Regions from separate parts of the Pantoea cypripedii genome, predicted to be linked through region 3. Evidence: predicted binding sites of a transcription regulator. Region 3 holds the regulator's gene; each other region holds the start of a gene.

The links. The regulator sigma-54, encoded in region 3, starts transcription at its own class of promoters, with help from an activator protein. The targets are predictions, from matches to a motif close to GTTGGCACANNTTTCGCTNT.
Positions count from the first base shown of each region.
Region 1: the regulator sigma-54 is predicted to act here: its motif matches at 5,280-5,299, upstream of glnK (P-II family nitrogen regulator).
Region 2: the regulator sigma-54 is predicted to act here: its motif matches at 8,372-8,391, upstream of glnA (glutamate--ammonia ligase).

Region 1 is NZ_MLJI01000001.1:1,073,498-1,083,290, reverse strand. Features, by position in the region: gene HA50_RS04865 (hypothetical protein) at 1-346, shown strand, start outside; gene tomB (Hha toxicity modulator TomB) at 493-870, shown strand; gene HA50_RS04855 (HHA domain-containing protein) at 895-1,113, shown strand; RNA gene ffs (signal recognition particle sRNA small type) at 1,248-1,344, opposite strand; gene HA50_RS04845 (MGMT family protein) at 1,523-1,837, shown strand; gene HA50_RS04840 (YbaY family lipoprotein) at 1,872-2,429, opposite strand; gene tesB (acyl-CoA thioesterase II) at 2,635-3,498, shown strand; gene amtB (ammonium transporter AmtB) at 3,568-4,857, opposite strand; gene glnK (P-II family nitrogen regulator) at 4,889-5,227, opposite strand; gene HA50_RS04820 (SmdB family multidrug efflux ABC transporter permease/ATP-binding protein) at 5,486-7,261, opposite strand; gene HA50_RS04815 (SmdA family multidrug ABC transporter permease/ATP-binding protein) at 7,254-9,023, opposite strand; gene HA50_RS04810 (Lrp/AsnC family transcriptional regulator) at 9,048-9,509, opposite strand; gene HA50_RS04805 (PLP-dependent cysteine synthase family protein) at 9,625-9,793, shown strand, end outside.
Region 2 is NZ_MLJI01000001.1:4,377,395-4,387,187, reverse strand. Features, by position in the region: gene polA (DNA polymerase I) at 1-372, shown strand, start outside; gene spfP (small protein SpfP) at 649-696, shown strand; gene yihA (ribosome biogenesis GTP-binding protein YihA/YsxC) at 781-1,422, opposite strand; gene yihI (Der GTPase-activating protein YihI) at 2,044-2,562, shown strand; gene hemN (oxygen-independent coproporphyrinogen III oxidase) at 2,799-4,172, shown strand; gene glnG (nitrogen regulation protein NR(I)) at 4,210-5,619, opposite strand; gene glnL (nitrogen regulation protein NR(II)) at 5,627-6,676, opposite strand; gene glnA (glutamate--ammonia ligase) at 6,816-8,225, opposite strand; gene typA (ribosome-dependent GTPase TypA) at 8,664-9,793, shown strand, end outside.
Region 3 is NZ_MLJI01000001.1:535,185-544,977, forward strand. Features, by position in the region: gene HA50_RS31985 (hypothetical protein) at 266-394, opposite strand; gene arcB (aerobic respiration two-component sensor histidine kinase ArcB) at 423-2,768, shown strand; gene mtgA (monofunctional biosynthetic peptidoglycan transglycosylase) at 3,655-4,377, shown strand; gene npr (PTS phosphocarrier protein NPr) at 4,383-4,655, opposite strand; gene rapZ (RNase adapter RapZ) at 4,652-5,506, opposite strand; gene ptsN (PTS IIA-like nitrogen regulatory protein PtsN) at 5,559-6,041, opposite strand; gene hpf (ribosome hibernation promoting factor) at 6,215-6,502, opposite strand; gene rpoN (RNA polymerase factor sigma-54) at 6,524-7,957, opposite strand; gene lptB (LPS export ABC transporter ATP-binding protein) at 8,006-8,731, opposite strand; gene lptA (lipopolysaccharide ABC transporter substrate-binding protein LptA) at 8,737-9,291, opposite strand; gene lptC (LPS export ABC transporter periplasmic protein LptC) at 9,260-9,793, opposite strand, start outside.

The DNA of each region.
Region 1 (9,793 bases), 540 kb from region 3:
CATTATTCATTGTGATATTGCTGAAGGTGAGGATGACTGCACTAAGTTGCAGGCAATAATTCAGGGGAATATTCTCAAAATAGCGGAAGCACTTGCAGGTGATTTGCAATGGTATTCACAAAATGCGCGATTAGTTCCCGAGAGTTTTCGCATTATATCCATTAGTCCTGGTCCTAATAATCGATTTAAAATGCTTTACGATTTCATGTGGAATTTATTTAGTCCCTGTCAGGATTTAAATGAAACCTTTACACGCCAGGAAGATGTTCTGTTTCATATCGTCCCCGGTGCGCTGGTGTTTGAAGTGATCGACAATACACGCCCTTCTCCTGCCGATGAATTGTAATATTTGGTAATGGAGGTGAGCAAAACTAATGATTGTGGATTATATTTAAGGAGTCGCTGAATTCATTTTATTCGTGATCGCTTCCAGGTAGCTTTTCCTAATCTCGCCGCGCTGCGGTAACTGTGCTAGCTATGGAGGGGAAAAAGATGGACGAATACTCACCGAAACGGCATGATATTGCCCAGCTTAAATTCCTGTGTGAGAACCTGTTTGACGAAAGTATGGCAACATTAACTGACAGTCATCATGGCTGGGTTAATGATCCAACTTCGGAAAGCAATTTACAGCTCAACGATTTGATTGAGCATATCGCGTCTTTCACGATGAATTACAAAATTAAGCATGTTGAAGATGAAGCACTGATAACGCAAATCGATGAATATCTTGACGATACCTTTATGTTGTTTAGCAGCTACGGAATCAATACTCAGGATCTTCAACGTTGGCAACGTTCAGCCCGACGCCTATTTAACCTGTTTGCCGAAGAGTGCGCTTTTCTACAGCAACCCAGCCATTCCTTTTAGCATCAGAGTGAGAACGACTTATTTATGAGCAACCAAGCCTTAACCAAAACCGATTATTTGATGCGACTGCGCCGCTGTCGCTCAATCGACACCCTTGAGCGGGTGATTGAGAAAAACAAGTATGAATTGTCCGATGACGAGTTAGCGGTATTCTATTCTGCTGCCGATCACCGCCTTGCAGAGCTGACGATGAATAAGCTCTACGATAAAGTGCCCGGTTCTGTCTGGAAGTTTGTCCGCTAAGTTTTCCCCTTCTCATCTACGGCCTGCCATAGCAACCGAATTTCAGGGATTGACCATGCCACTGGCAAAGGAGTGCCAGCATCACGCTATGGGTTGAATTATGGGGATTTTTCGGAAGACAGAAATGGTGGAGGCCCTGCCAGCTACATCCCGGCACACGCGTCGCCTGCTGCGGCTGCTTCCTTCCGGACCTGACCGAGTTCACAAGTTAGCATTGCGGGAGAACCAACAGGGCCCCCATTGACAAGCCCTCATTACGAGAGCGCTGGCATTATCAGGTAAGCCCCCGGCAATTGCAAGCAAACCCCGGATGACCGTTGGTTTCTTGAACAGCTATGCCTCCGGATGCTGCTTCATTCACCACGCTCATGCTAAAGTCTGGCCTTTACAGTGACTCAGGGTTGCCTCGATGAGCGAGCACGATAGCTTTCCACAGCGCGTATGGCAGATTATCGCCGCCATCCCGCCGGGTAAAGTGATGACTTATGGCGATGTCGCCCGCTTAGCAGGTTCGCCGCGTGCGGCACGTCAGGTGGGCGGCGTATTGAAACGTTTGCCGCCGGGTAGCCAGCTCCCCTGGCATCGCGTCCTTAACCGTCATGGTCGTATTTCGCTCCAGGGTGATGATTTGTTTCGCCAGCGTGACGCGCTGGAGGCCGAAGGTATTGAAGTGAGTGACGCCGGGGAAATCGAACTGGCGCGTTATCGCTGGGATCAGAATTGAATGAGCGGCTTTATCCTTAAAGCCGCTTTCGATGCTACATACTGGTTGGCGCAGGTACCGAAGAAGACGGCGTGATCTGCGTCGGTGAGGTCGAAGGTACGGTGGTCGCCGCACCTGGCTGCGTCGGCATCGCCATATTGGTGGTCGGTACCAGCAGCAGTTCCGCCTTCGTGCCCCCCTGATTAATCACAGGTTTCACGGTATCGGTGATAAACGCCAGTCTGCCATCGATGGCAATTGCCGCGCTTAACAAAATGCGTGCGTTCGGCTGGATGTCAGCCGGATTAAACGGCAGAACAAACTGGAACGGTGCCTGTTTGCCCTCGGTGCGTACCACATGCTGTGCCAGCACTCGGGATGGCGCATCGGATATCGAAGCATCCGACAGCGTTACCGTCAGGACTGCATCGGGTGGCAGTGCAATGCGCTGGCGAATATAAATGGTCCCACTCACATTCGGCTGCGCAATGGCCGCCTGCTGTCCTGCGACGCTTGCACCTAAGGTCGGTGTTGCTACCGGCTTGCTGTGGTCCGCGCACCCTGCGACCGCCACGGCCAGCGTCATACCGCTAATAATTTGCCAGAGTTTCATCGATGTCGTCTCCTTATGAACACTATGATTATCGGTGGTAAAAATAATGTGCAGCTTTTCAACCGCCGAATGTCATTAATTCTGGCACAAAAATCCGCGTTGCGCCTGAGACTGGTCTTAGATCGCTGAAACCACGGCAAAAAGATTGACGACAACTGGTCGGATCTTTCAAACTTGCCCGACCGGTATCACTGAGGAATCCGTTATGAGCCAGGCCCTGCACAACCTGCTTAATTTATTGAATCTGGAAAAACTGGAAGAGGGATTATTTCGCGGCCAGAGCGAAGACCTCGGCCTGCGACAGGTGTTTGGTGGCCAGGTCGTTGGTCAGGCCCTGTATGCGGCGAAACAGACAGTGCCGGAAGCACGTATCATTCATTCGTTTCACAGCTACTTCCTGCGCCCGGGCGATAGCCAGAAAGCCATCATCTATGATGTCGAAACCCTGCGTGATGGTAAGAGCTTCAGCGCACGCCGCGTCAGTGCGGTGCAAAATGGCCAGCCGATCTTCTATATGACGGCCTCATTTCAGGCTCCGGAAAGCGGTTTTGAGCATCAGAACGTGATGCCGCAGGTGCCGCCTCCGGATAACCTGCCATCGGAGCAAGATCTGGCACATAAGCTGGCAGCACATCTGCCCGGTAAGCTGCGGGAAAAATTCCTTGCCGAACGGCCACTGGATATTCGCCCGGTACAAATCCACAACCCGCTTAAAGGGCGCGTCGATGAGCCGGTACGCCAGGTATGGGTTCGCGCCAACGGGCAGTTGCCGCAGGACCGCCGGATTCATCAATACCTGCTCGGCTACGCTTCTGACCTCAATTTCCTGCCCGTCGCGTTGCAACCGCACGGCAAAGGTTTTCTCGAAGCGGATATGCAGGTAGCGACTATCGACCACTCGATGTGGTTCCACCGCCCATTCGATCTGTCGGAATGGCTGCTGTATAGCGTTGTCAGCACCTCGGCTTCGGGTGCGCGTGGCTTTGTACGCGGAGAATTCTTTACTCAGGATGGCCGGCTCGTGGCAACCACGGTGCAGGAAGGCGTGATGCGCCAGCGAGACGCATAAAAAAAGGGGCGATTTCTCGCCCCTTCTGCTTTTTATTATTTTAGCGCACTGCTCTTCTTAGCCTGGCTCTTACTGGTTGTAAGCGTTTTCGCCATGGCTGTTAACATCCAGACCTTCGCGTTCCTGATCTTCCGGAACACGCAGGCCAACAATCATATCGGCCAGTTTGAAGCCAATGAAGGCAACCACACCGGACCAGACGATGGTCACGCCAACGCTGAACAGCTGAATCCAAACCTGATGACCCATAGTCACGCCTTCGGCATAACCCACGCCACCCAGTGAAGAGGAAGCGAACACACCCGTCAGGATACAACCTACGATGCCACACACGCCGTGCACACCGAACACGTCACACGGGTCATCAACACGCAGCCATTTCTTCAGGGTAGTGACACCCCACAGGCCTGCGAGACCACCCACCAGACCGATAATCAGCGCACCGCCGACACCGACATAACCACACGCCGGGGTGATAGCAACCAGACCCGCGATGAAGCCTGAAGACGCACCCAGCAGAGAAGGCTTACCACGCAGCGCCCACTCACCGAAGGTCCATGACAGTACCGCACCCGCAGTGGCAATCACGGTGTTCAGGAACGCCAGGGCAGCGATTTCGTTCGCAGCAGAAGCAGAACCGGCGTTGAAACCGAACCAGCCCACATACAGGATCGCAGTACCGGTGAAGACCATCGGCAGGTTGTGCGGTTTGAATGCTTCTTTACCGAAGCCAGCACGTTTGCCCACCAGGTAAGCACCCACCAGACCAGCCACCGCGGCGTTAATATGCACCACAGTACCGCCTGCGAAGTCCAGCGCGCCATCGGTCGCCAGCAAGCCACCAGCCCAGACCATGTGCGCAATCGGCAGATAAGCCAGAGTCAGCCACACCGCAACGAAAATCAGCACCGCAGAGAAACGAATACGCTCAGCGATAGAACCGACAATCAGGCCCACGGTGATACAGGCGAAGGAAGCCTGGAACGCAACGTGGATGTACTGATAGAAGGTACCCATCAGCGCTTTCAGTTCGATGTTTTTCAGCATCGCCCACTGGAAGCTACCGAAGAAGGCGTTACCTTCGCTGAAGGCCAGTGAGTAACCGTAAATCATCCACAACACGCAGACCAGGGAGAAGGTTACCGCTACCTGAGTCAGCATTGACAACACGTTTTTACCGCGAATCAAACCGCCGTAAAACAGGGCAATACCAGGAATTGACATGAACAGCACCAGCGCGGTGCAGATCATCATAAACGCGTTATCGGCTTTATCCGCAACGGCAGGTGCTGCCGCCATGGCCAGAGACGGTAACAGCGCCAGGCTGGTCAGGCCCAACTTCGTCATCATTTTATTCATTTCTTTCCATCCCATCACAATCAAGGCCCAGTTACAGTGCTGCTTCGTCGGTCTCGCCAGTACGAATACGGATAACGCGCTGCAGTTCCGCGACGAAAATTTTACCGTCGCCAATTTTGCCGGTGTAAGCGGCTTTACTGATGACATCGACCACTTCATCCAGCTGATCATCAGCAATGGCGATATCAATTTTTACTTTTGGCAGGAAGTTCACGCTGTACTCGGCACCGCGATAAAGCTCTGCGTGACCTTTCTGGCGACCGAAACCCTTCACTTCGGTAACTGTCAGTCCCTGAATGCCAATAGAGGATAAGGCTTCACGCACGTCCTCCAGCTTAAATGGTTTGATTACCACGGTAACCAGCTTCATACGATCCCCTCCAGGTATTTAATGAGTAAGTCTTACCGGACACGCAGGGATATAAGCAAAGGGTGTGCCATAAATAAAAAAACCGCAGAGTCAGCGGATTAGCCGCGTGGCAGCACGCTTCGTTCTGTGATGGACAACACAAATGCAACAAGGAAAGGAAGAAAGGAGTGGAATATTTGCACTTCTTTGGTGCGGACAGCCTCAAAGAAGTGCATTTGTACAGAATAATCCGATAATGGCGCTCAAAAAAGGTGCAAGTCACCCTTCAATAGGTAAGGGAATGCCCGCCGCGAGTTCATCACCCGCCTGTTGCAGCTGATACATTTGCCAGTAACGGCCCTGCTGCGCCAGCAATTCGCTGTGCGTGCCTCGCTCGGCAACCTGACCACGGTGCAACACGAGGATCTGATCCGCTTCGGTAATGGTCGAAAGGCGATGCGCAATCACCACCAGTGTGCTGTGCTGGCGCAACGCGCGCAGCGCATGCTGGATGGCCTGTTCGGTGCCGGAATCGATATTGGCGGTGGCTTCATCGAGAATCAGAATCTGCGGCAGCGACACCAATACCCGCGCCAGTGCCAGCAACTGCTTCTGCCCGACTGACAGATTATTGCCCTGCTCGCCCAGCCGGGTATGGATGCCATCCGGCATCGAGCGTACCAGTGGCGCAAGTTGCACCGTTTCCAGCGCTTGCCATACCGCGTCTTCCGGGATATCGCGGCCAAGGCGGACATTGGCAAGCAGGGTATCGGCCAGCACCACCGGGTCCTGCTGCACCATGGCCACACCCTGGCGCAACGCCTGATGCGTCAGTTGTGGCAACGGCCGACCATCCAGTTCGATACTGCCGCGCGTGACCGGATAGTAGCCCATCAGCAGATTCGCCAGCGTGCTTTTGCCGCTGCCGGTGTGGCCCACCAGCGCGACAAAGCCACGCGCAGGCACATCCAGATCGATCCGGCTCAGCACATCACGATCGGCACGGTAAGCAAAACTGACATCACGCAACGCAATACGCCCGGACGCCAGCGGACGGTTGTCCGCGCCATAATTCTGCTGGACCGCATCCATCAGCTCAAAAATACGTTCGCCAGAGACCACTGCCTGTTGCAGCATGGATTGCTGCGTGGTGAGTTCAATCAAGGGTTCATTCAGACGCCCGAGATAGGTAATAAACGCATACAGCACACCAACTTCAAACACACCGGGCGTGGCAAAACTGAACAGCATCAGCAGGCCGCACAAAATCAGTGCAGAGAACAAACTCAGCAGCGGACGCAGCAGGAAACCATCAAGTCGCAGCGTCTCCATGCGTGCCAGATAGTGGTAGCGGCTGGCCTCCCCCATGCGTTCGCCAAAACGCGCCTGCTGGCGAAATTGCTGGATGACGCTCATGCCGTTAATCACTTCATTGAAGCCATTATTGATATCCGCCAGATAACTGCGTACCCGACGCGCAATGGGCGTGCTGTAACGCTGGTAAATCAGCATCACCACCAGAACCAGCGGGAAAATGGCAATCGCCACCAGCGCCATACGCCAGTCGAGAGCAAACATCGCCACCAGCATGGCACCAATCAATGCGGCACTGCGCAACACCGTTGCCACGACCGTGACATAAAGATCGCGGATGACCTCGGTATCGTTAGTGACGCGCGAGATAATCTGCCCCACCGGCTGGGTATCAAAGGCGCTGAGTGGCTGGCGCAACGCGGCATTCATCACATCAGAACGTAATTGCTGTACCACACCAATCGCGGCGCGGTTAAACAGCAATGCCTGAAAATAATGCAGCCCCGCAGCCAGCAGTTGCAGCAGAATAAAACCCACCACCAGCCCGGCGACAATTCCCCACGGCATCTGATGTTTCGCCACCAGATGATCGATAAAATAACTGACCAGCACTGGTCCGGTCACTTCGGCCACCGCTGCCAGCCACAGCATCCCCACCGCCAGCCATAATGATTTGCGCCAGGGTTTACCGTATGCAAGTAAACGTTTTAGCGTGGGCCACAGGCGTACAGATTTAGCCACGACTCGCTCCTTCGGTGATCTCATCCTCGTCCAGCGCCGCTTCCAGTTGCTGGTAACGGTACATATCGCGATACCAGCCGTTTTGTGCCGCCAGCTCATCGTGATCGCCCCGCTGCGCCACCATGCCCTGCTGCAACACCAGAATCTCGCTGGCTTCCGTCAGAGCCGACAGACGATGGGCGCTGATAATAAGAGTTCGCCCCTGGCCCCACTGTCGCAGGTTGTGCAGGATATCGTGTTCGGTGCGCCCATCCACGGCGGACAGCGCATCATCCAGAATCAGGATCTCGGCATTCAGCAACAGCGCACGCGCGATGGCAATCCTCTGCTTCTGTCCCCCCGACAACATGACACCACGTTCACCCACTTCGGTCTCATAACCCTGCGGTAAGCGCAGGATATCCTCGTGGACACAGGCCATTTTCGCCACGCGTTCAATCTCCTGCTGGCTGGCATTAGGTCGCCCCAGCGCGAGGTTATTGGCTACGGTGTCGGAGAACAGGAAAGGCGTCTGGCTGACCACCGCCAGGCGACTGCGCCAGCTATCAATACGCAGCTGCGGCAGCGGTGTGTTGTGATAGCGAATGTCGCCCTGCTCAAGGTCAAAGTGGCGCTGAATCAGACTCAATAGCGTACTTTTACCACAGCCGGTTGGCCCGCATAGTCCCAGCATCTGACCGGGCTTGAGCTGAAAATTGATATGGCTGAGCGCCGCACCGGCCGTAGCCGGATAGCGGAACTCGCGAATCGCCACCTGCAAATTCCCCGCTTCCGGCGGCAGGACGGTCTGGCCATCTTCAACCGCCGGTGCTTCTGCCAGCAGCGCGCGGATACGACCCCAGGCGGCGCTGCCGCGCTCGACAATATTGAACATCCACGCCAGCGCCAGCATCGGCCAAATCATCAGACCGAGATACATAACAAAGCTGGTGAGCTGTCCCAGCGTCAGGCTGCCGTGCCATACCATCCAGCTACCGCCACCAATCGCCAGCAGGTTTGAGAAACCAATAGCGATATAAATGGTGGGATCAAAACGCGCATCCACCCGCGCCACGCGCAGGTTTTTCTCACCGGTATCGCGTGCGATAGCAGCAAACTGCTGCGACTGATGATCTTCCAGACCAAAGGCTTTGATCATGCGAATGCTGGTCAGGCTTTCCTGAGTTTGATCGTTCAGGCTGGAGAACGCCGCCTGAGCGAGTTTGAAGCGATCATGCAGCTGGTTACCGTAACGATGGATAATCAGCGCCATAATCGGCATGGGCACCAGCGCCAGTAAGGTAAGCTGCCAGCTGATTTGCACGCTCATCACCACCAGCACCATGCAGCCCATCACCAGCGAATCCACCAATGTCAGCACCCCTTCCCCGGCGGCGAACACCACGCGATCGACATCGTTGGTGGCGCGGGCAATCAAATCACCGGTGCGGTGGCGCAGATAAAATGCCGGATGCTGGCGACTCAGCTGACGATAAAAATCCTCACGCAGTTTCACCGCCAATTGGTACGAGGCACCAAAAAGCAACACGCGCCAGACATAGCGCAGCAGATAGACGATAACGGCGGTAATCAGCATCACGCCGATCCACATCATCAGCCGTCCGGTGCTTAAGGTATGTTGGGTGACGCCATCGACAATCACCCCCACCAGATGCGGCGGCAGTAATTGCAAAAGCGCAATAATGATTAGCAACGTGACTGCGCCCAGATATCGCCGCCACTCACGCAGAAAATACCAACTTAACTGGCTGAATAATCGCACAAGACTGTCTCTTTCTTTACCCGTTCAGGGTGCCACCGGCAATGCGGTTGTGTATTTAATCTCTTCCATGGCGAAGCTGGAGGTCACATCAATCAGGCCCGGTACGCCATTCACCAGCCGCTTATAAAAACCATCATAACTTTTCATATCCGCCACCTGAATACGCAGCAGATAGTCGTATTCCCCGGCCATACGGTAGAACGCCATCACTTCCGGCATCTGCTGGACGACGCTGACAAATTGCTGGTACCAGTCACTGCTGTGTTGCTGGGTTTTGACAAACATAAACGCCGTCAGTGCCAGGCCGATTTTTTCCCCGTCCAGCAACGCAACGCGCGCACGAATAATGCCATCATCTTCCAGTTTTTTCAGGCGTTTCCAGCACGGCGTGGTGGTCAGATTGACCGCATCCGCCAGCGCCTGTAGCGACAGGGTGCAGTCCTGCTGCAATAATGCCAGCAGTTTACGGTCAGTTTTATCTAGCATTTGCCTCTCCGGGAGAAAAATTTTCTCTCATCGGGCCATTATACCCGGATTAAAGCAACCTCTTTTTCCTGCCAGTGCCTTAAACTGTGGCCATTCAATTTTGCGGAAACACAGCATGCAAACGCCCTGGATTCGTCACGCTATCAACGAAATTAACGCTGATTTTCAGCGTTCTGCCGATACACACCTGATTCGCTTTACGCTGGATGATTTCCCCGGCATTCGTTTCTATCTGAAAGATGAGAGCACCCATCCCAGCGGCAGCCTGAAGCACCGTCTGGCAC
Region 2 (9,793 bases), 3.8 Mb from region 3:
GAGCAGGCGGCAGAAAAAGGCTACGTCGAGACTCTGGATGGCCGACGCTTATGGCTGCCGGATATCAAATCCGGTAATGCTATCCGTCGTAAAGCTGCGGAACGTGCGGCCATCAACGCACCCATGCAGGGGACAGCTGCAGACATCATTAAGCGTGCAATGATCGCCGTGGATGGCTGGTTATTACAGCAAAACGGTGATGCGGTAAAAATGATCATGCAGGTACACGATGAACTCGTCTTTGAGATCCATCAGGATGCAGTGGATGCTGCCTGCGAAAAAATACGTCAGTTGATGGAAGGCAGTATGAAGCTGGCTGTACCGCTCCAGGTTGAGGTAGGGATTGGCGATAACTGGGACCAGGCACACTAAGTTTTACCTCGTAAGCGGTGAAAAGCCGCTTACGACAATGTCATAAGAAAAAAGTTTACTTAATCGGTTCAGCAACATGCAAAAGCGGCCTGTAAAATGCGCGTTTTGTAACTCACTAACGTCTAAGCATTTTTTTGGTAATTAAACTACAGTGGGTACGCAATTTTGTGACGAACCTGGTAAAAATGATGTCGATTCCTGAAACTAAACAACAAAAAACCCTTTGTTGGTCAGGAAAAATCAGGTAAAGTTTCTCGCGTAGGGTACAGAGGTAAGATGTTCTATCTTTCAGACCTTTTACTTCACGTAATCGGATTTGGCTGAATATTAGCCGCCCCAGTCATTTATGACTGGGGCGTTTTTTATTGGGCTTTATCTGAAAAAGCGGGTGATTAACCCGCAGGCATGTTATGCCGTGATGTCGTCGCCTTCACCTTCTTGTGCAGGTTCCAGTTCGTTAAACCAGCTGTCCAGCTTATCGCGAAGTTTATCGACGCCCAGTTTCTTCAGCGAAGAGAACATCTCCACCTGCACATCGCCCTGAAAGGCCAGTGATGCTTCACGCACCATATTCAACTGTGCTTTACGCGCGCCAGAAGCCAATTTGTCGGCTTTGGTCAGCAGTAGCATAACCGGGATCTCGCTCTGGACCGCCCATTCCACCATTTGCTGGTCGAGATCTTTTAACGGATGGCGGATATCCATCAGTATCACCAATCCCTTCAGCGCCTGGCGTTTTTGCAAATATTCACCCAATGCACGCTGCCATTTACGCTTCATCTCTTCCGGTACTTCGGCGTAACCGTAGCCCGGTAAGTCCACCAGACGTTTGCCCTCCGTCACCTCAAACAGGTTGATGAGCTGGGTGCGCCCCGGCGTTTTACTGGTACGGGCCAGGCTTTTCTGATTGGTGAGGGTATTCAGCGCACTGGATTTGCCTGCATTCGAGCGACCAGCAAAAGCCACTTCAATGCCGCTATCTGCGGGTAAGTGGCGAATATCCGGGGCACTGAGGATGAAATGGGTGACGTGATAATTCAAAGCAGACAAAGTAAAACTCCGGCAAAGTGATTCAGGCAATTGGGCAGAGTATACCTGTTATGGCGCAAAAGTGCCCGATGGCGTCTTAACGCGCCATTTTGTAAGAGATGTGTGATTAGTGCTGCCAGCTATTACCGTTTATCCTTTCCAGGGACTGATTTTTTCATTTTTAAATTCAATGAATTACTGATATCTCTACCATTTCCTTTATAAATTAAAGAAGAGTCTTACTTGTTCATTTTACCGAGTAGTCTACATTTGGTGTCAGTGCAAGGCTGCACCCATCAGGATGATGTGCTCAGGAGTGTCGGGGGTGACGAGGAGCAGGCAGGAAGCGATTCAGGGAGAAATCGGAAAAGGACAGGGAGTTTCGCAGGAGCGATTTGGCGAGGGAGCAACCGGGACGTTGTGAGCCATAATGGATTTATTTCGTGTTTCCTTCATATGAAGGTGTGAAATAAGGCGACAGCATAGGCTGTCGCCTTTTTTCTTTGTCTGCTTTCTGCTAGATTTCGCCGCAATTCTATACCTTAAATCATTCGGGCGGTGGGAAGGCGAAAAGCGCACTCACCACACCAGCCCGTAATATGGCGGGTATATACTGATTAAAAATTGCCGAGACCCAACACCATGAAGCAACCTGCACAACCAACACGCGGCAAACCCGCCGCTAAAGCGAAACGTAAATCGCGTGAAGATTTGAATACCGAAGCACGCGACCGCAAACGTGATAAAAAGCATCGCGGTCATGCTGCTGGCAGCCGTGGAAATCCGGAAAAACAGACCACGGGTAGTGGTCAGGCGAAAAAATCTCAGGATCCGCGTCTTGGCAGTAAGAAGCCGGTAGCCTTAGTGGCCGATGGGCAAACATCTGTTGTGAAAAAGCCAGCACCTAAGCCGAAAGCGGAAAAAGTCCGTCTTACCCCGCAGGAAGAGCTGGCGAAGCTGGAAAATGATGAGCGTCTCGACACACTGCTGGATCGTCTGGAAAATGGCGAGACCCTGAGTGGTGAAGAGCAGGCCTGGCTGGACGAAACCCTGGACCGCATTGATGAGCTGATGGAGACGCTTGGCATCGCACTTGATGATGATGCGGACGATGATGAGCAGGCAGAAGAAGATATGATGCGCCTGCTGAAGGGCAAATAAGCTCCATTTTGATCGGCATGCGTTTTCACGCATGCCACGCAAAACAGGTATTCACCGATGTTTTGGCCTGGATCAATTTTAGCGCTGCTGCTGGCATGTTATCTAATCAGCTTATTGTTTAAACTACGCCGCCTGTCGCGTCTGAAGTCGCGTTTACATCGGGTTTCTGTGCGTCACCCTGTTCACTCTTCTGCTTCGCGGCCCGCCTTCAGACGACGTCACCGTAAGGAGTGAGCATGTCATCGCAGCAGATTGAGTGGGATCAGCGGCTGATTGAAAAGTACAATTACGCCGGTCCGCGCTATACCTCCTATCCTACCGCGCTGGAATTTAGTGAAAATTTTGGCGAAGCCGATTTTCAGCAGGCGGTGACGCGCTATCCCGATCGTCCGCTCTCACTGTATGTTCATATCCCGTTTTGTCATCGTCTGTGCTACTTCTGTGGCTGCAATAAAATCGTGACGCGTCAGCTGCACAAAGCCGATCGCTACCTTGACGTGCTGGAGCAGGAAATTAAACAGCGTGCGCCGCTGTTTACGGGCCGTAGCGTCACCCAGCTGCACTGGGGCGGTGGTACGCCGACCTTCCTTAATCAGCAGCAGGTGAGTCGGCTGGTGGGCTTGTTACGCAGCCATTTTACGTTGGCTGATGACGTGGAGATGTCGATCGAGGTCGATCCGCGAGAAATTGAGCTGGAGATGATCGATCATCTGCGCTCGCTGGGTTTCAATCGTCTCAGCATGGGCGTACAGGATTTCAATAAAGCGGTACAGGAAAAGGTCAATCGCGTGCAGGATGAGGCGATGATCTTCGCGTTGGTACAACGTGCGCGTGACCAGGGTTTTCGCTCGGTCAGCATCGATCTGATCTACGGTTTGCCGCTGCAAACGCCAGAGAGCTTTGCCTTTACTCTGCAACGTGTCATTGCCCTCAACCCCGACCGTCTTAGCGTGTTTAATTATGCGCATCTGCCCGCGCTGTTCGCGGCACAACGCAAAATCAAAGAAGATGAACTACCCAGCGCAGCGCAAAAACTGGAAATTTTACAGCAGACCATCGCGACCCTGACTGGCGTAGGTTATCAGTTTATCGGTATGGACCACTTTGCGCGTCCCGATGACGAACTGGCGGTGGCCCAGCGAGCAGGCGAGTTGCACCGCAATTTTCAGGGCTATACCACCCAGGGTGACACGGATTTGCTGGGGCTGGGTGTGTCGGCGATTAGCATGCTGGGTGACAGCTACGCGCAGAATCATAAAGATCTCAATACCTGGTACGCCAGCGTTGAGGAACAGGGCAATGCGTTGTGGCGCGGTCTGACCCTGAGTGAAGATGATTGCCTGCGTCGCGATGTGATCAAGGCACTGATTTGCAACTTCGCACTCGACTTCGCAGCTATCGAGGCACAATGGCCAATCGTATTTAAGCGCTATTTTGCGGAGGATTTGGGCTTACTGGCACCGCTGGTGGCAGACGGCTTGCTGGAGCAGCATGAGGGCGGTTTACGGGTTACCGGCATTGGCCGCCTGCTGATCCGCAATATTTGCATGTGCTTTGATGTGTATCTGCGGCAAAAGGCGCGTCAGCAGCAGTTTTCACGCGTGATATAAAACAACAAAGGGAGCAAATGCTCCCTTTTTCACACTGTCATTCCATTCCCAGTTCTTTCAGTTTACGGGTCAGGGTATTACGCCCCCATCCCAGCAAACGTGCCGCTTCCTGTTTATGGCCTTGTGTATGGCGCAACGCGGTGGTGAGCAGGGTACGCTCCATCTCCGGTTGTGCTTCAGATAACAGGTTTTGATGACCAGAACGCAACGCACGGTCCGCCCATTGTGCCAGCAGCGTGGCCCAGCTATCCGGCAGCGATTGCACCGGACTTTCCGGGGCGCTGGATTCAAACAGCTCCGCGGGCAGATCCTGGATCAACACTTCCTGACCTGCTGCCATCACCGTCAACCAGCGACAGGTGTTTTCCAGCTGACGCACGTTGCCTGACCAGTGCAGACGCGTCAGCGCTGCCTCGGTTTCAGGATGCAGGATCTTGGCTTCCACACCCAGTTCACGCGCCGCCACTTGCAGGAAGTAGCGTGCCAGGCGTGGAATGTCTTCACGACGCTCACGCAGTGGTGGCAGATGTACACGAATCACGTTCAGACGATGGAACAGGTCTTCACGGAATTTGCCTTCCTGCACCCGCATTTCCAGGTTCTGATGGGTTGCCGCAATGATGCGGACGTCCACTTTCACCGGCGCGTAGCCACCCACCCGGTAGAACTGACCATCGGCCAGCACGCGCAGCAGACGAGTCTGCACATCGAGCGGCATATCGCCAATCTCGTCAAGGAACAGCGTGCCACCATCGGCCTGCTCAAAACGTCCCTGACGGATCTGATTGGCACCAGTAAATGCGCCTTTCTCATGGCCAAACAGCTCGGACTCAATCAGGTCTTTCGGAATCGCCGCCATGTTTAACGCGATAAAGGGGGCTTTAGCGCGCGGGCTGTGGCGATGCAGGGCATGTGCCACCAGTTCTTTACCGGTACCTGACTCACCGTTGATCAGCACGCTGATGGAGGAACGCGACAGACGGCCAATAATGCGGAACACGTCCTGCATGGCCGGGGCTTCACCGATAATATCGGTGGTTGGTCCGCTCACCGGCTGATTGCGCGGCTGCTGTTGTTCCTGATAATGGCTGATGGCGCGCTCTACCAACGCAACCGCTTCATCAATATCGAATGGCTTCGGCAGGTAATCAAATGCTCCCTGCTGATAAGCGCTGACGGCGGCATCCAGGTCCGAGTGCGCCGTCATAATGATGACCGGCAGCATCGGGTGACGCTGTTTAATTTGTTTCAGCAGCGCCAGCCCATCCATGCCCGGCATGCGAATATCTGACAGTAAAACATCTGGGGTTTTGGTCGAGAGCGCTTCCAGCACTTCGTTGCCGCTGTCAAAGGTTGCACAGCTCAAACCGGCTCCAGTGAGCGCACGTTCAAGCACCCAGCGGATGGAGCTATCGTCATCGACGATCCAGACTATCCCTCGTTGCATAGAAACCTCACTGGCGAATAGGCAGGTAAACCGAGAATTCGGTGTGACCAGGCCAACTGTTAAATTCTATTTTTCCTGAATGCTGATCGATCAGACTGCGCGCAATCGACAGACCTAAACCGGTGCCGCCTTCACGCCCACTCACCATCGGATAGAACAGCGTATCCTGCAGTTGAGCCGGAATGCCTGGGCCGTCATCTTCAATATCGATGCGTGCCACCAGGCGATATCGTACCCCGTGCAGCGTTAACTGGAACGCGGTGCGGGTGCGGATAATAATCGTGCCGCCTTCTTCACCCAACGCCTGAAGCGCGTTGCGTACTACATTCAGCAGAACCTGCTCAATTTGATCCGGGTCGTGTGGCAGCTCCGGCAGGCTGGGGTCGTAATCACGCACCAGCGAAACATTATCCGGCAACTCCATCGAGACCAGATTGACCACGCGCTCAGCCACCTGATGAATACTTTGAGTGACATGTAAACCGGGCTGCTGCGGGCCAAGCAAACGATCGACCAGATTTCTCAGACGATCGGCCTGCTCAATAATGACTTTGGTATATTCATTCAGCGAAGGGTCGGGCAGGGCGCGGGATAATAACTGCGCAGCACCACGTAAACCTCCCAGCGGGTTTTTAATTTCATGAGCCAGACCGCGTACCAAATCGCGAGCGGCGACCTGCTGAGCATGCTGAATTTGTTCCTGGCTGAGACGACGCTGATTATCCATCGGCGCCATTTCCAGCAAAATTAAGCCATCGGGCAGACGTTGCGCCGTGAGCGACATAATATGCGCGCGGCCATCTACCACTAAGGTCACTTCGCTGTCGGTAAAGCCCTGGCCAGCCTCAAGACTCTCGCGCATCACCTCAATATTCAGCGAAAAATAGCCGGTTAATTCAGGTAACGGCGTGCCGAATAATTTCCGTGAACTTTGCGCCAGTAATTGCTGTGCTGCCGGGTTGGCGTAATGAATTACCAGTTCATTATCGACCAGCAAAATACTGTTTATCAGGGAATTGAGAATCTGCCCCGCATCGGGCAGCGTGCCAGTTGCCATACAGCGTTCCTCTGCACTAATTCAGTGCATTATAGCCTTTGGTGGTAAAACCCGTCATTTGAACGATGAATTCGTGGAGAAAAAAGCCCATCCGGAGATGGGCTGAAAGTTTCCACGGCAACAAAAAATCTTCGAAAACTTAAACGCTGTAGTACAGCTCGAACTCTACCGGGTGCGGAGTCATGCGAACGCGGTCGTTTTCAGACTTACGCAGTTCGATGTAAGCGTCGATAGCGTCGTCAGTGAACACGCCACCACGGGTCAGGAACTCGCGGTCTTCGTTCAGGCAGTTCAGCGCTTCTTCCAGTGAACCAGCCACTTTTGGAATCTCAGCTTCTTCTTCCGGCGGCAGGTCATACAGGTTTTTGTCCATCGCATCACCAGGGTGGATCTTGTTGATGATGCCGTCGAGGCCAGCCATCAGCAGTGCGGTGAATGCCAGGTACGGGTTAGCAGCCGGGTCCGGGAAGCGCGCTTCGATACGACGAGCTTTCGGGCTGGCAACAACCGGGATACGGATTGAAGCAGAACGGTTACGGGCAGAGTAAGCCAGCATTACCGGTGCTTCGTAGCCTGGGACCAGACGCTTATAAGAGTTGGTGGTCGGGTTAGCCAGGGCGTTGATGGCTTTAGCGTGTTTGATGATACCGCCGATGTAGAACAGAGCAGTTTCAGACAGGCCGCCGTATTTGTCGCCAGAGAACAGGTTCACGCCGCCTTTAGACAGAGACATGTGGCAGTGCATACCTGAACCGTTGTCACCAAACATTGGCTTCGGCATGAAGGTTGCGGTTTTGCCGTAAGCGTGAGCAACGTTGTGAACAACGTATTTGTAGATCTGAATTTCGTCAGCTTTTTTGGTCATGGTGTTGAAGCGGGTAGCCACTTCGTTCTGACCAGCAGTTGCTACTTCGTGGTGATGCGCTTCAACCACCAGACCCATCTGCTCCATGGTCAGACACATGGCAGAACGGATGTCCTGAGCTGAGTCAACCGGAGGAACCGGGAAGTAACCACCTTTGATACCCGGACGGTGACCTTTGTTACCGCCTTCGTATTCTTTACCGGTGTTCCATGCTGCTTCGATATCGTCGATAGCAACGTGTGAACCAGAAGTTGAAGAACCGAAACGGATGTCATCGAACAGGAAGAATTCCGGCTCAGGTCCAAACAGAACGGTATCAGCGATGCCAGAAGAGCGCAGGAAATCTTCAGCGCGCTTAGCAATTGAACGCGGGTCGCGATCGTAGCCCTGCATGGTGCCTGGCTCAAGGATGTCACAACGGATGATCAGCGTCGGGTCTTCGAAGAACGGATCCAGAACAGCAGTAGTTGCGTCCGGCATCAGTACCATGTCTGATTCGTTAATGCCTTTCCAGCCACCGATGGAGGAGCCATCGAACATTTTGCCTTCTTCGAAGAAGTCAGCGTTAACCTGGTGAGCAGGGATAGTAACGTGCTGTTCTTTACCTTTGGTATCGGTAAAACGCAGGTCAACAAACTTAACTTCGTGCTCGTTCATCATCGAGAGAACGTGTTCAGCGGACATACTCAACTCTCCTGGAAATTGTCATTGTCGTCGTGGTGAGAGAACTTCGTTGCCTGGAATGTGCCATGGCTTCTGACATCTCCTAACCAAAGATCTCGGCAAGCTCTTCAACCGTTGTGCAACTGTCGTTTTCGCTTGAAAATACTAAAGCGAATTCTGTGCCAACTTTTTTATTACAGGTAAAATCGTGCTGTGGTGCGCCCTTTAGTGAGTCGGCGGCTGCACCAGGATGGATTGCATGCACCTAAATGGTGCTTTGCTGGTGAATTTGAGCACTTAAATGGTGCAAAACGCCATCGCAGTGCAGATTAATGCACCGCAATTGGTGCTAAAAACCAGCACTTCAAGAAACTTTAGGCGAAATCTGTGATCATGTTCAGTCTTCCGCTTAATCCGTGTACAATACCGCGTTATTTCTATAATGCCTGAGGCAAAGCTGTGACCGAAAATTTGCGTAACATCGCCATCATCGCGCACGTCGACCATGGTAAGACCACCCTGGTTGATAAACTGCTGCAACAGTCCGGTACTTTCGACGCCCGTACCGAAGCGACTGAGCGTGTGATGGACTCCAACGATTTGGAGAAAGAGCGTGGAATTACTATCCTCGCAAAAAACACCGCCATCAAATGGAATGATTACCGTATCAACATCGTTGATACCCCGGGACACGCCGACTTCGGTGGTGAAGTTGAGCGCGTAATGTCCATGGTGGACTCGGTGCTGCTGGTTGTTGATGCGATGGATGGCCCGATGCCGCAAACTCGCTTCGTAACCAAAAAAGCCTTCGCCCACGGCCTGAAGCCGATTGTTGTTATCAACAAAGTCGACCGCCCTGGCGCGCGTCCGGATTGGGTGGTGGATCAGGTATTTGACCTGTTCGTTAACCTCGATGCGACTGACGAACAGCTGGACTTCCCGATCATTTACGCTTCAGCGCTGAATGGTATCGCGGGTCTGGACCACAATGACATGGCTGACGACATGACCCCGCTGTATCAGGCGATCGTTGACCGTGTTTCTCCGCCGCAGGTTGAAGTTGAAGCACCGCTGCAGATGCAGATCTCTCAGCTGGACTACAACAACTACCTGGGTGTTATCGGTATCGGCCGCATCAAACGCGGTAAAGTGAAGCCGAACCAGCAGGTTACGATCATTGATAGCGAAGGCAAAACCCGCAACGGTAAAGTCGGTAAAGTGCTGGGCCACCTCGGTCTGGAACGTATCGAAAGCACCGTTGCTGAAGCTGGCGATATCATTGCGATCACCGGTCTGGGTGAGCTGAACATTTCTGACACCATTTGTGACCCGCAGAATGTTGAAGCGCTGCCTGCCCTGAGCGTGGATGAGCCGACTGTGACCATGTTCTTTAACGTAAACACCTCACCGTTCTGCGGTAAAGAAGGTAAGTACGTGACTTCGCGCCAGATTCTGGAGCGTCTGAACAAAGAACTGGTACACAACGTGGCACTGCGTGTTGAAGAAACTGCTGATGCTGATGCATTCCGCGTTTCTGGTCGTGGTGAGCTGCACCTGTCAGTGCTGATCGAAAACATGCGTCGTGAAGG
Region 3 (9,793 bases):
TGTTTTCAGCATAAAATGCTGTTAAGGACACTTCGTGCACAGGATGTATCTGTTTTTCTTATGGCGTCATATTTGAATCAGGATGGGGGGTGTCATTAGTAAAATTAATCATGCTGAGCGTGCTTAAAACATCGCTTAAGTTGAATGGATATGCAAAAAGGAACAGCAACCATTGGACAATATGGCTGCCAGGGTACTGATTAGCACGGCGTGCTGAGAAATGGGCCGCAAAAGCGCGGCCCTCCAGATTATTCAGTTGGCAGAATTAGTCAAGCGCTTTACGCATAAACACCGTAACGTCGGCGAAATCGCGCTGCAATGCACCATTACGGGGCATAACAACAGCGATACGGCGCGGCCAGTCAGCGCGTATCCCCAATAATTGCGCTATCATGAGCCAGATTTCGTTCAGGGAGTGGGTAATGAAACAGATTCGTCTTTTAGCGCAATACTACGTTGATTTGATGGTCAAACTGGGACTGGTGCGGTTTTCGCTGCTGCTGGCCTCAGCACTGGTGGTGCTGGCGATGGTGGTACAGATGGCCGTCACTATGGTGTTGCGTGGCCATGTCGAGAGCATTGATGTGGTGCGTTCGGTATTCTTTGGTCTGCTGATTACCCCCTGGGCGGTTTACTTTCTCTCGGTGGTGGTTGATCAACTGGAAGAGTCGCGCCAGCGCCTCTCACGGCTGGTGGATAAGCTGGAAGAGATGCGCACGCGCGATCTTGAGCTGAATCAGCAGATGAAAGAAACCATTACTCAGCTCAACCAGGAAATCGCCGACCGTATTAAAGCCGAGCAGGCGCGTGAACAGGTGATGGATAAGCTGCGCGAAGAAATGGCGCGCCGTGAGCAGGCACAAATCGAACTTGAGCAGCAATCCTCCTTCCTGCGCTCTTTTCTTGATGCTTCGCCGGATTTGGTGTTTTACCGCAATATCGATAAGCAATTCTCTGGCTGTAACCGCGCGATGGAGCTGCTCACCGGATTGAGTGAAAAGCAGCTGATTGGTCTGACGCCGCGTGACATTTATGATGAAGATGCCGCCACCAAGGTGCTGGAAACCGATGAGAAGGTGTTTCGCCATAATGTGTCGCTGACTTACGAACAGTGGCTGCAATATCCCGATGGGCGCAAAGCCTGCTTCGAAATCCGTAAAGTCCCTTATTACGATCGCGTCGGGAAGCGCAGTGGCCTGATGGGCTTTGGCCGCGATATTACCGAGCGTAAGCGCTACCAGGACGCGCTGGAGAATGCCAGCCGTGAAAAGACCACCTTTATTTCCACCATCAGCCACGAGTTGCGTACCCCGCTGAACGGGATTGTCGGGCTGAGCCGCATTCTGCTGGATACCGATCTGAATCAGGAGCAGCTTAAATACCTGAAAACCATCCATGTGTCCGCCATCACCCTCGGCAACATCTTTAATGATGTGATCGAGGTGGACAAGATTGAGCGGCGTAAAGTGCAGCTGGATAACCAGCCGCTCGATTTCACCGGTTTCCTGTCCGATCTGGAAAATCTCTCCGGCCTGCTGGCGCAGCCGAAAGGGCTGAAGTTTGTGATGTCACCTGAACTGCCGCTGCCACACAAAATCTGTGCCGATGGCACGCGCCTGCGACAGATCCTGTGGAACCTGATTGGCAATGCGGTGAAGTTCACCCAGCAGGGCGAAATCGTGGTGCGTGTTGCTTATCGTCAGGATGAAACCCTGCGTTTTGAGGTGGAAGACTCCGGCATGGGTATCCCGCAGGAGGAACAGGACAAAATCTTCGCCATGTATTATCAGGTGAAAGACCAGCATGGTGGCAAACCGGCAACGGGTACCGGCATTGGGCTGGCGGTGTCACGCCGCCTGGCACAGGCGATGGGCGGCGATATCAGCGTGCGTAGCGTGCAGGGGCAGGGTTCCTGCTTCATTGTTGAGATCAAGGCTCCACGCGTCGCTGAAGAGGTTGAGGATGACAACCTTGACGACAGCATGCCGCTGCCTGCGCTGCATGTCCTGTTGGTGGAGGATATTGAGCTGAACGTGATCGTGGCACGTTCGGTGCTGGAGAAACTGGGTTGCAGCGTTGAAGTGGCGATGACCGGTACCGCAGCACTGGAGATGTTCGATCCCGAGGAGTTCGATCTGGTGCTGCTGGATATTCAGCTGCCGGACATGACAGGTCTTGATGTGTCACGCGCGATTCATCAGCGCCATGCGGGTGAGATATTGCCACCGCTGGTGGCGCTGACCGCCAACGTGCTGAAAGACAAAAAAGAGTATCTGGATGCGGGCATGGATGAGGTGCTGAGCAAACCGCTGGCGGTACCTGCGCTGACGGCGATGATTAAGAAGTTCTGGGATTATCAACCTGAAGCGGATACGCCGGTGGCAGCCCCTCAGGCCGAGGAGAAAACCCGTGCGCTGCTTGATGTGCCGATGCTGGAGCAATATATCGAGCTGGTGGGGCCGGGATTGATCACCCAGAGTCTGACCATGTTTGAAAAGATGATGCCGGGTTATCTGGATGTGCTGGATTCAAACATGATGGCGCGTGACCAGAAAGGTATTGCGGAAGAAGGGCACAAAATCAAAGGTGCGGCGGGGTCCGTTGGTCTGTTGCATCTGCAAAAGCTGGCGAAACAAATTCAGTCACCGGAGTTGCCTGCATGGTGGGATAATGTTCAGGAATGGATTGATGAGTTAAAACAGGAATGGCGACACGACGTTAACGTATTACGTGAGTGGGTAGCTGCGCGGGAAAGTAACAAACCTTAGAAAAAAATGACCCCAGTCGAAACTGGGGTGCGCGAATACTGCGCCAACACCAGGGAAATTGTCGCTGCTGCTATTATTTGAGGTCTATCCTGAGCAACAGCGTGGTATTGGTTAACGCTTCCAAAACACCTTAGCAAATTCGTCATCAGTTGTGACAAGATTCATTAAATTGTGTGATGTTGAGCAGCGTTTAAATACAGAAAACATTAATTTGATGACACAGTCAAGCAAGGAATCAATTTCTTTGCCTCATTGTGTTATTTTTGACCAAATGTTCTATTTTTGCTGTGGTCTTAACGTGCTGAAGTGGCAGAAAAACCCGACAAGCGCAGCGAAAGTCAGCTGGTAGCAAAAATTTTGCTTTTTTTCAGGTTAACCAACTGAAAAATGGTACGAATATGGAAGGAGTGGTTGGGTTATCCAAAACGTTTTGGAAACCGTCGACAGAAAGTTCCGGTTTATGGTTTTAGCCATGTATGTAAACCAAATGTCATACAAAATGCTTTACCACAAATGGTGGAAGTCACAGAGTATCTGCTGCGAAATTACACATTTTTTTCATAATGCTTTCGTTAATCAATGAACATGGTCAAACGCTGAGAAGGCCTAATGTTAAGTATGGTGAATCATTTGATGTGACTCGTATCACATTCGGTTAATTGTCCATAACGAACTCTTCCGATGAGAGTTTGAACATGGAACCGATTCCTTAATAGCGGAAGTGATTGATGTATTTGGCTCTATTAAAGGAACGATGGTTGCGCAGGTAATGACTTTGTTTGTTTAATCAACTGGTCACTGAGTAATTTTTAGCACCCGGGTGTCGCTGAGTGTTATCGTGACCGGAGTGATTGATTAATACAGGGAACAGGTAAGAGTAAATTTGATGAGTAAGAATAAAGGGAAACTTCGGCAACGTATTAAAGTGATAATGGCAAAATTCCTGCTCGCCTGGTTGGGTATTTGGCTGGCGGCAATTTTGTTGTTTTCTTTTTTGCCGGTACCTTTCTCCGCGGTGATGGTGCAACGACAGGTCGGGGCCTGGTTGAGCGGCAATTTTGATTACGTGGCGCATTCCGATTGGGTCAGTATGGATCAGATCTCCCCGTGGATGGCGCTGGCGGTGATTGCTTCTGAAGACCAGAAATTCCCGGTCCACTGGGGATTTGATGTGCAAGCGATCCAGTCGGTGCTCGATAACGAAGGGGATGAACGCATGCGCGGTGCGTCAACGCTTTCACAGCAGACCGCAAAAAATCTGTTCCTGTGGGATGGACGTAGCTGGGTGCGAAAAGGTCTGGAAGCCGGGCTAACGGTGGGTATTGAAACCGTATGGACCAAGCGCCGGATTCTGACGGTCTATCTGAATATCGCGGAATTGGGCAATGGGGTATTCGGTGTGGAGGAGGCGTCGCAACGTTATTTCCACAAACCCGCCAGCCGTCTGACGATGTCGGAAGCGGCCCTGCTGGCGGCGGTACTGCCGAATCCGATCCGTTTCCGCGCCGATGCGCCTTCAGGCTATATTCGTCAGCGCCAGCAATGGATCATGAGGCAGATGCGCCAGCTGGGTGGGGAAGGTTTCCTGAATCGCTACAAGTTGCACTGAGGCGATTAATCTTCGTCGAAACCCGCTTCAAATAACTCGATCACCGCAGCCAGTGCCTGAGTCTCTTCCGGTCCGCTGGCTTCGATCTCAATATGGCCCCCTTTGGCGGAGTCCAGCATCAGCAGCGCGATGACGCTGCTGGCTTCGGCTTCCGTTCCGGCTTCATTGCGTAGTAGTACTTCAGCGTCGAAACTCTGCACCAGCTCAAACAGTTTCATGGCCGGGCGGGCATGCATCCCCAGCTTGTTACGAATCTCAACGGTCTGCTTCACGGTCATGATTTGCGTTTTTCCAGGGTGCGATGACGGGACTGCACATTTTTACCACGTGAGCGGAAGTAATCGGCCAGCTGTTCAGCAATGTACACCGAACGGTGCTTACCCCCGGTACAACCAATGGCGACGGTGAGATAACTGCGGTTATTGGTTTCCAGCATCGGTAGCCACAACTCAAGGTAGCTGCGCGTCTGGTAGATAAAGTTATGTACTTCGGTATGTCGATCGAGAAACGCCGCCACTGGACGATCGAGGCCGGTCATCGGACGCAGTTTCGGATCCCAGTGCGGGTTAGGCAGAAAACGCACATCAAAGACATAATCGGCATCGATTGGAATGCCATGTTTGAAGCCAAAGGATTCAAACACCATGGTCAGTTCACGTTCGCGTTTACCGAGCAGACGGGTACGCAGCATTTCTGCCAGCTCATGCACTGACATCTCTGAGGTATCGATAATCAGATCGGCGCGTGAGCGCAGCGGCTCCAGCAGATCGCTCTCCTCATCAATGGCGCTCTCCAGTGACAGGTTTTTACTGGAAAGCGGATGCAGGCGGCGGGTATCGCTGTAGCGACGAATCAGCGTGTTGCGATCGGCGTCGAGAAACAAAAGCTGCGGCGCAAAGGACTCTGGCAGATTATTGAGGGCAGTTTCAAAAATCTCCGGCGATTCAGGCATGTTCCGCACGTCAATACTGACGGCGGCCGAGATATTGCGTTCGGTTAACGTATTTGCCAGTTCGGGCAACAGCACCACTGGCAGGTTATCGACACAGTAAAACCCCATGTCCTCAAGCGCACGTAACGCGACTGATTTTCCTGAGCCTGACCGACCGCTAACGATCATCAGCACCATCACATTTCTCCCGTTTTAAACCGGCACCCTGGCCGGTAAAAGTGTCTGTCGCTTAAGGATGGTCGTCCTGCGCTTCTGTGATAATGGCATAGAGTTCTTCATCGCTCTGCGCCGCGCGCAGACGACGACAGACGGTTTTATCTGCCAGGCGTTTTGCCACCAGCGATAGCGTATGCAGATGGGTTTTGCACTGGTCCGCTGGCACCAGCAGCGCAAACAGCAGGTCTACTGGCTGATTGTCGACCGCGTCAAAAGCGATCGGCTGATCGAGGCTGATAAACACACCTACGGCGCGCAGGGTGTCTTCCTCCAGCTTGCCATGCGGAATAGCAATGCCATTGCCAATACCGGTACTGCCCATGCGTTCACGGGTGAGGATTGCTTCGAAAAGCGTCTGGTGAGGCAGATTGAGCTGCTTAGCTGCCAGCTCGCTGATAATTTCCAGCGCACGTTTTTTACTCTGGCAGTGTACGCCGCTGCGGGTGCAGTCCAGCGTGAGGACCGAGCTCAATTCCAGTGTCAGATCGTTGTTCATCATCGTTTCACTTGCGAGTTCACATAGCCGCGAGGATCACCCACTTTAACCCGTTAACGGGGAAAATGCAGGCTCTCCTGTTGGCGCTTGCGCAGATGACAAAACGGGGCGGTCAGCCCGCCCCATTCTGTGCTCTGAGTGCCGAACCGGTCGGCACTCTGCAAGCGTGAAGGTTAGTGTTTTTTCAGTTTGTCTTTATGTTTAGTCAACTGACGGGAAAGCTTGTCGATCAATCCGTCAATGGCCGCGTACATATCTTCCGCTTCCGATGTCGCGTGCAACTCCCCGCCGTTCACATGCAAGGTTGCATCAGCAATCTGCGTTACCTTCTCCACTTTCAGAACAATATAGACCTGATTGATACGATCAAAATAGTGTTCCAGTTTGGCAAATTTGCTATTTACAAATTCGCGCAGCGGTTCGGTAATCTCTACATTCAGTCCGGTAAGGTTTATCTGCATAGGTCTTCCTTCTCAATACATTCAAACCAGCTGTTTACGCTGGTTCGAGGGCGGGATGGACAAAGACTCGCGATACTTAGCAACCGTACGGCGGGCCACCATGATGCCCTGTTCAGATAACATGGAGGTCAGTTTGCTGTCGCTCAAGGGTTTTGCGGGGTTTTCCGCAGAGATCAATTTTTTCACCAGCGCACGTATCGCCGTGGAAGAGGCTTCGCCACCGCCTTCGGTGTTCACATGGCTGGAGAAAAAATATTTCAGTTCAAAGATGCCACGCGGGCTATGTAAATACTTCTGCGTGGTGACGCGCGAAATGGTGGATTCATGCATATCCACGGCTGAGGCGATATCCGCCAGCACCATGGGGCGCATATACTCCTCGCCCTGCTCAAAGAACGCCTGCTGCTGCTCGACAATACAACGTGTCACTTTCAGCAGCGTGTCGTTACGGCTCTCCAGGCTCTTAATCAGCCATCGGGCTTCCTGTAAGTTGCTGCGGATAAACTGGCTATCGCTGTCGTTACGCGCAGCTCCGCCCATCGCAGCATAATGCTGGTTGATTTTCAGACGCGGCACGCTGTCAGCATTCAGTTCAACCGTCCAGCGCGTGCCAGTTTTGCGTACCAGCACATCAGGAATGACATATTCCGGTTCGCTGGTATTCACCGACTGGCCCGGACGCGGATCGAGCGATTGAATCAGCAGCATGGCGTCTTTCAGCACATCTTCTTTCAGACGCGTGACACGCATCAGACTGCGAAAATCATGATTGGCCAGCAGGTCGAGATGTTCGCTAACGATGAGGCGCGCTTCGGCCAGCATCGGTATATCGCTGGCATATTGTGAAAGCTGGACCAGCAAACAATCACGTAAATCGCGTGCACCGACACCGACCGGGTCGAAACGCTGCACGCGTTTCAGTACCGCCTCCACTTCGTCTAGCGTCAGCTCCTCATCGCCAATACTGTCGCAGATATCCTGCAACGTCACGGTGAGGTAGCCGGTATCGTCAATCGCATCCACAATCGAGGTCGCAATGGCACGGTCAGTATCGGTGAAGGGCGTCAGTTCGACCTGCCACATCAGGTAGTCCTGCAATGACTGCGTCGTCTCTCCCTGGTACACCGGCAATTCATCATCCTGATAATCGGTCCCGGTGCCTGAAGGCGTACCGGCGGTGTAGATCTCATCCCAGGTGGCGTCGAGCGGCAACTCTTCCGGCATATCCTTCTGTTCAAGTGCCTCGCGCGTGTCGAGCGCTTCGCTCTCCTGATATTCGCGTGTGTCTACTTCTTCATGGAGATCTGATTGTTCAAGCAATGGATTGCTTTCCAGCGCCAGTTGTAATTCCTGCTGGAGTTCAAGCGTAGAGAGTTGCAGCAAGCGGATTGCTTGCTGCAACTGGGGTGTCATCGCCAGCTGTTGGCTGAGCCTGAGTTGCAAACCTTGCTTCATAATCCGGATTGAATTTCCTAAGCAAACGTCGGAGGTTACGACACCTTATCAGAGTCTGAACTCTTCGCCCAAATAAACACGCTTAACCTGCTCATCTGCAAGTATTTCATCGGGGGTGCCGTGGGCAATCAAATGCCCCTGGCTGACGATGTAAGCGCGTTCACAAACGGCAAGGGTTTCGCGCACGTTGTGGTCGGTGATCAACACGCCTAGTCCGCTATCGCGCAGATGCTCAATGATCTTCTTGATATCAATAACGGAAATGGGGTCGACACCCGCAAATGGTTCATCCAAAAGGATGAATTTAGGGTTGGCGGCCAGCGCACGGGCAATCTCCACGCGGCGGCGTTCACCACCGGAAAGTGCCTGACCCATGCTGTCACGCAGATGCTCAATGTGGAACTCTTCCATTAATTCATTGGCACGGTCCTGGCGCTGTTCTTCGCTAAGATCATCACGAACCTGCAATACCGCCATCAGGTTGTCGTAAACGCTCAGGCGACGGAAAATCGATGCTTCCTGCGGCAGATAACCAATGCCACGGCGCGCGCGCGCATGCAGTGGCAGGAGACTGATGTCTTCATCATCAATGATGATGCGACCGGCATCACGCGGCACAATACCCACCACCATGTAGAAGGTGGTGGTTTTACCGGCCCCGTTGGGACCCAGCAGGCCGACGATTTCGCCGGATTTCACCTGCAGGCTAACGTCTTCTACCACGCGGCGGCCTTTATAGGCTTTCGCCAGGTTTTCAGCGATCAGTGTGGCCATAGAAATTAGTTACTCTTCTTTTGGCTCTGGGATGAACCGTTTTTGTCCTGCAACTGCGACGGCACCAGTACGGTGGTCACGCGTTTGCTCTGGCCCTGACTGAAGGCCTGCATTTTCTGTTCTTTCACCAGATAGGTGATGCGATCACCTTTGATATTGCTATCCAGCTGCTCAATGTAAGCGTTACCGGTCAGCTCAACAAAGTCATTGGCCAGTTCGTAGTGCAGCTTGGCAGCATGGCCTTGTACCGGCTTACCGCTGTCCTGCATTTGATAGAAAGTGGCGGGGTTGCCCCATGCATCAACGATGGTTTTTTTGCTATCGCCGCCCGGACGCGTCACCACCACTTTGTCTGCGGTGATTTTGATCGATCCCTGGGTCACGATCACATTGCCGGTGAAGGTGGCGACATTGCCTTGCAGATCCAGCGCCTGGTTTTCTGAAACGATATTGACGGGTTTGTCCGAGTCTCCTGTTAATGCCAGAGCGGGCAGACTGGTGGCTAACAGAGCGCTGACCAACAGTAACTTAAGGCTGTTTTTGTTCATTTTGGATTTCATAGGAGGATTTGACCTTTTCAATCAACTCGGCATTTTTTGTCCGTAAGTTGCCGCGCATCTTCATGCCAGTAGAGTTAAAACTGCGGCCATAAAGGGTGACCTGATCGTCTGAAGTGACATCCTGGGTAACCAGATTGACTACCGCATTATCCGTTTTGATGCGCTGTAACTCGGAATCCTGCGTCAGGGTGTTTACTTCAACGTGGCCGTATAGATAAAGCATACGATCTTTGGTGAGCTTTGCCTTATCCGAACGAACAGACCAGGTTGGAATTTTGTTCACGTCATAGGTGGTCATCACCGGATTTTCGAACCAGCTCAGTTGATCGGCATCAAAGTAGGTAACTTTATCCGAAATCAGCTTATAGGCCAGCGCACCATCGGGATTGTATACCACGGTGTGAGAAGTCGAGCTGGTATAGGTCGGCTCCTGATCGTTGGTGGCAACCGGTGTTTTGCTCTCATCCTGGTTGGTAAGATTCCAGCCGATCAGCACCAGAGC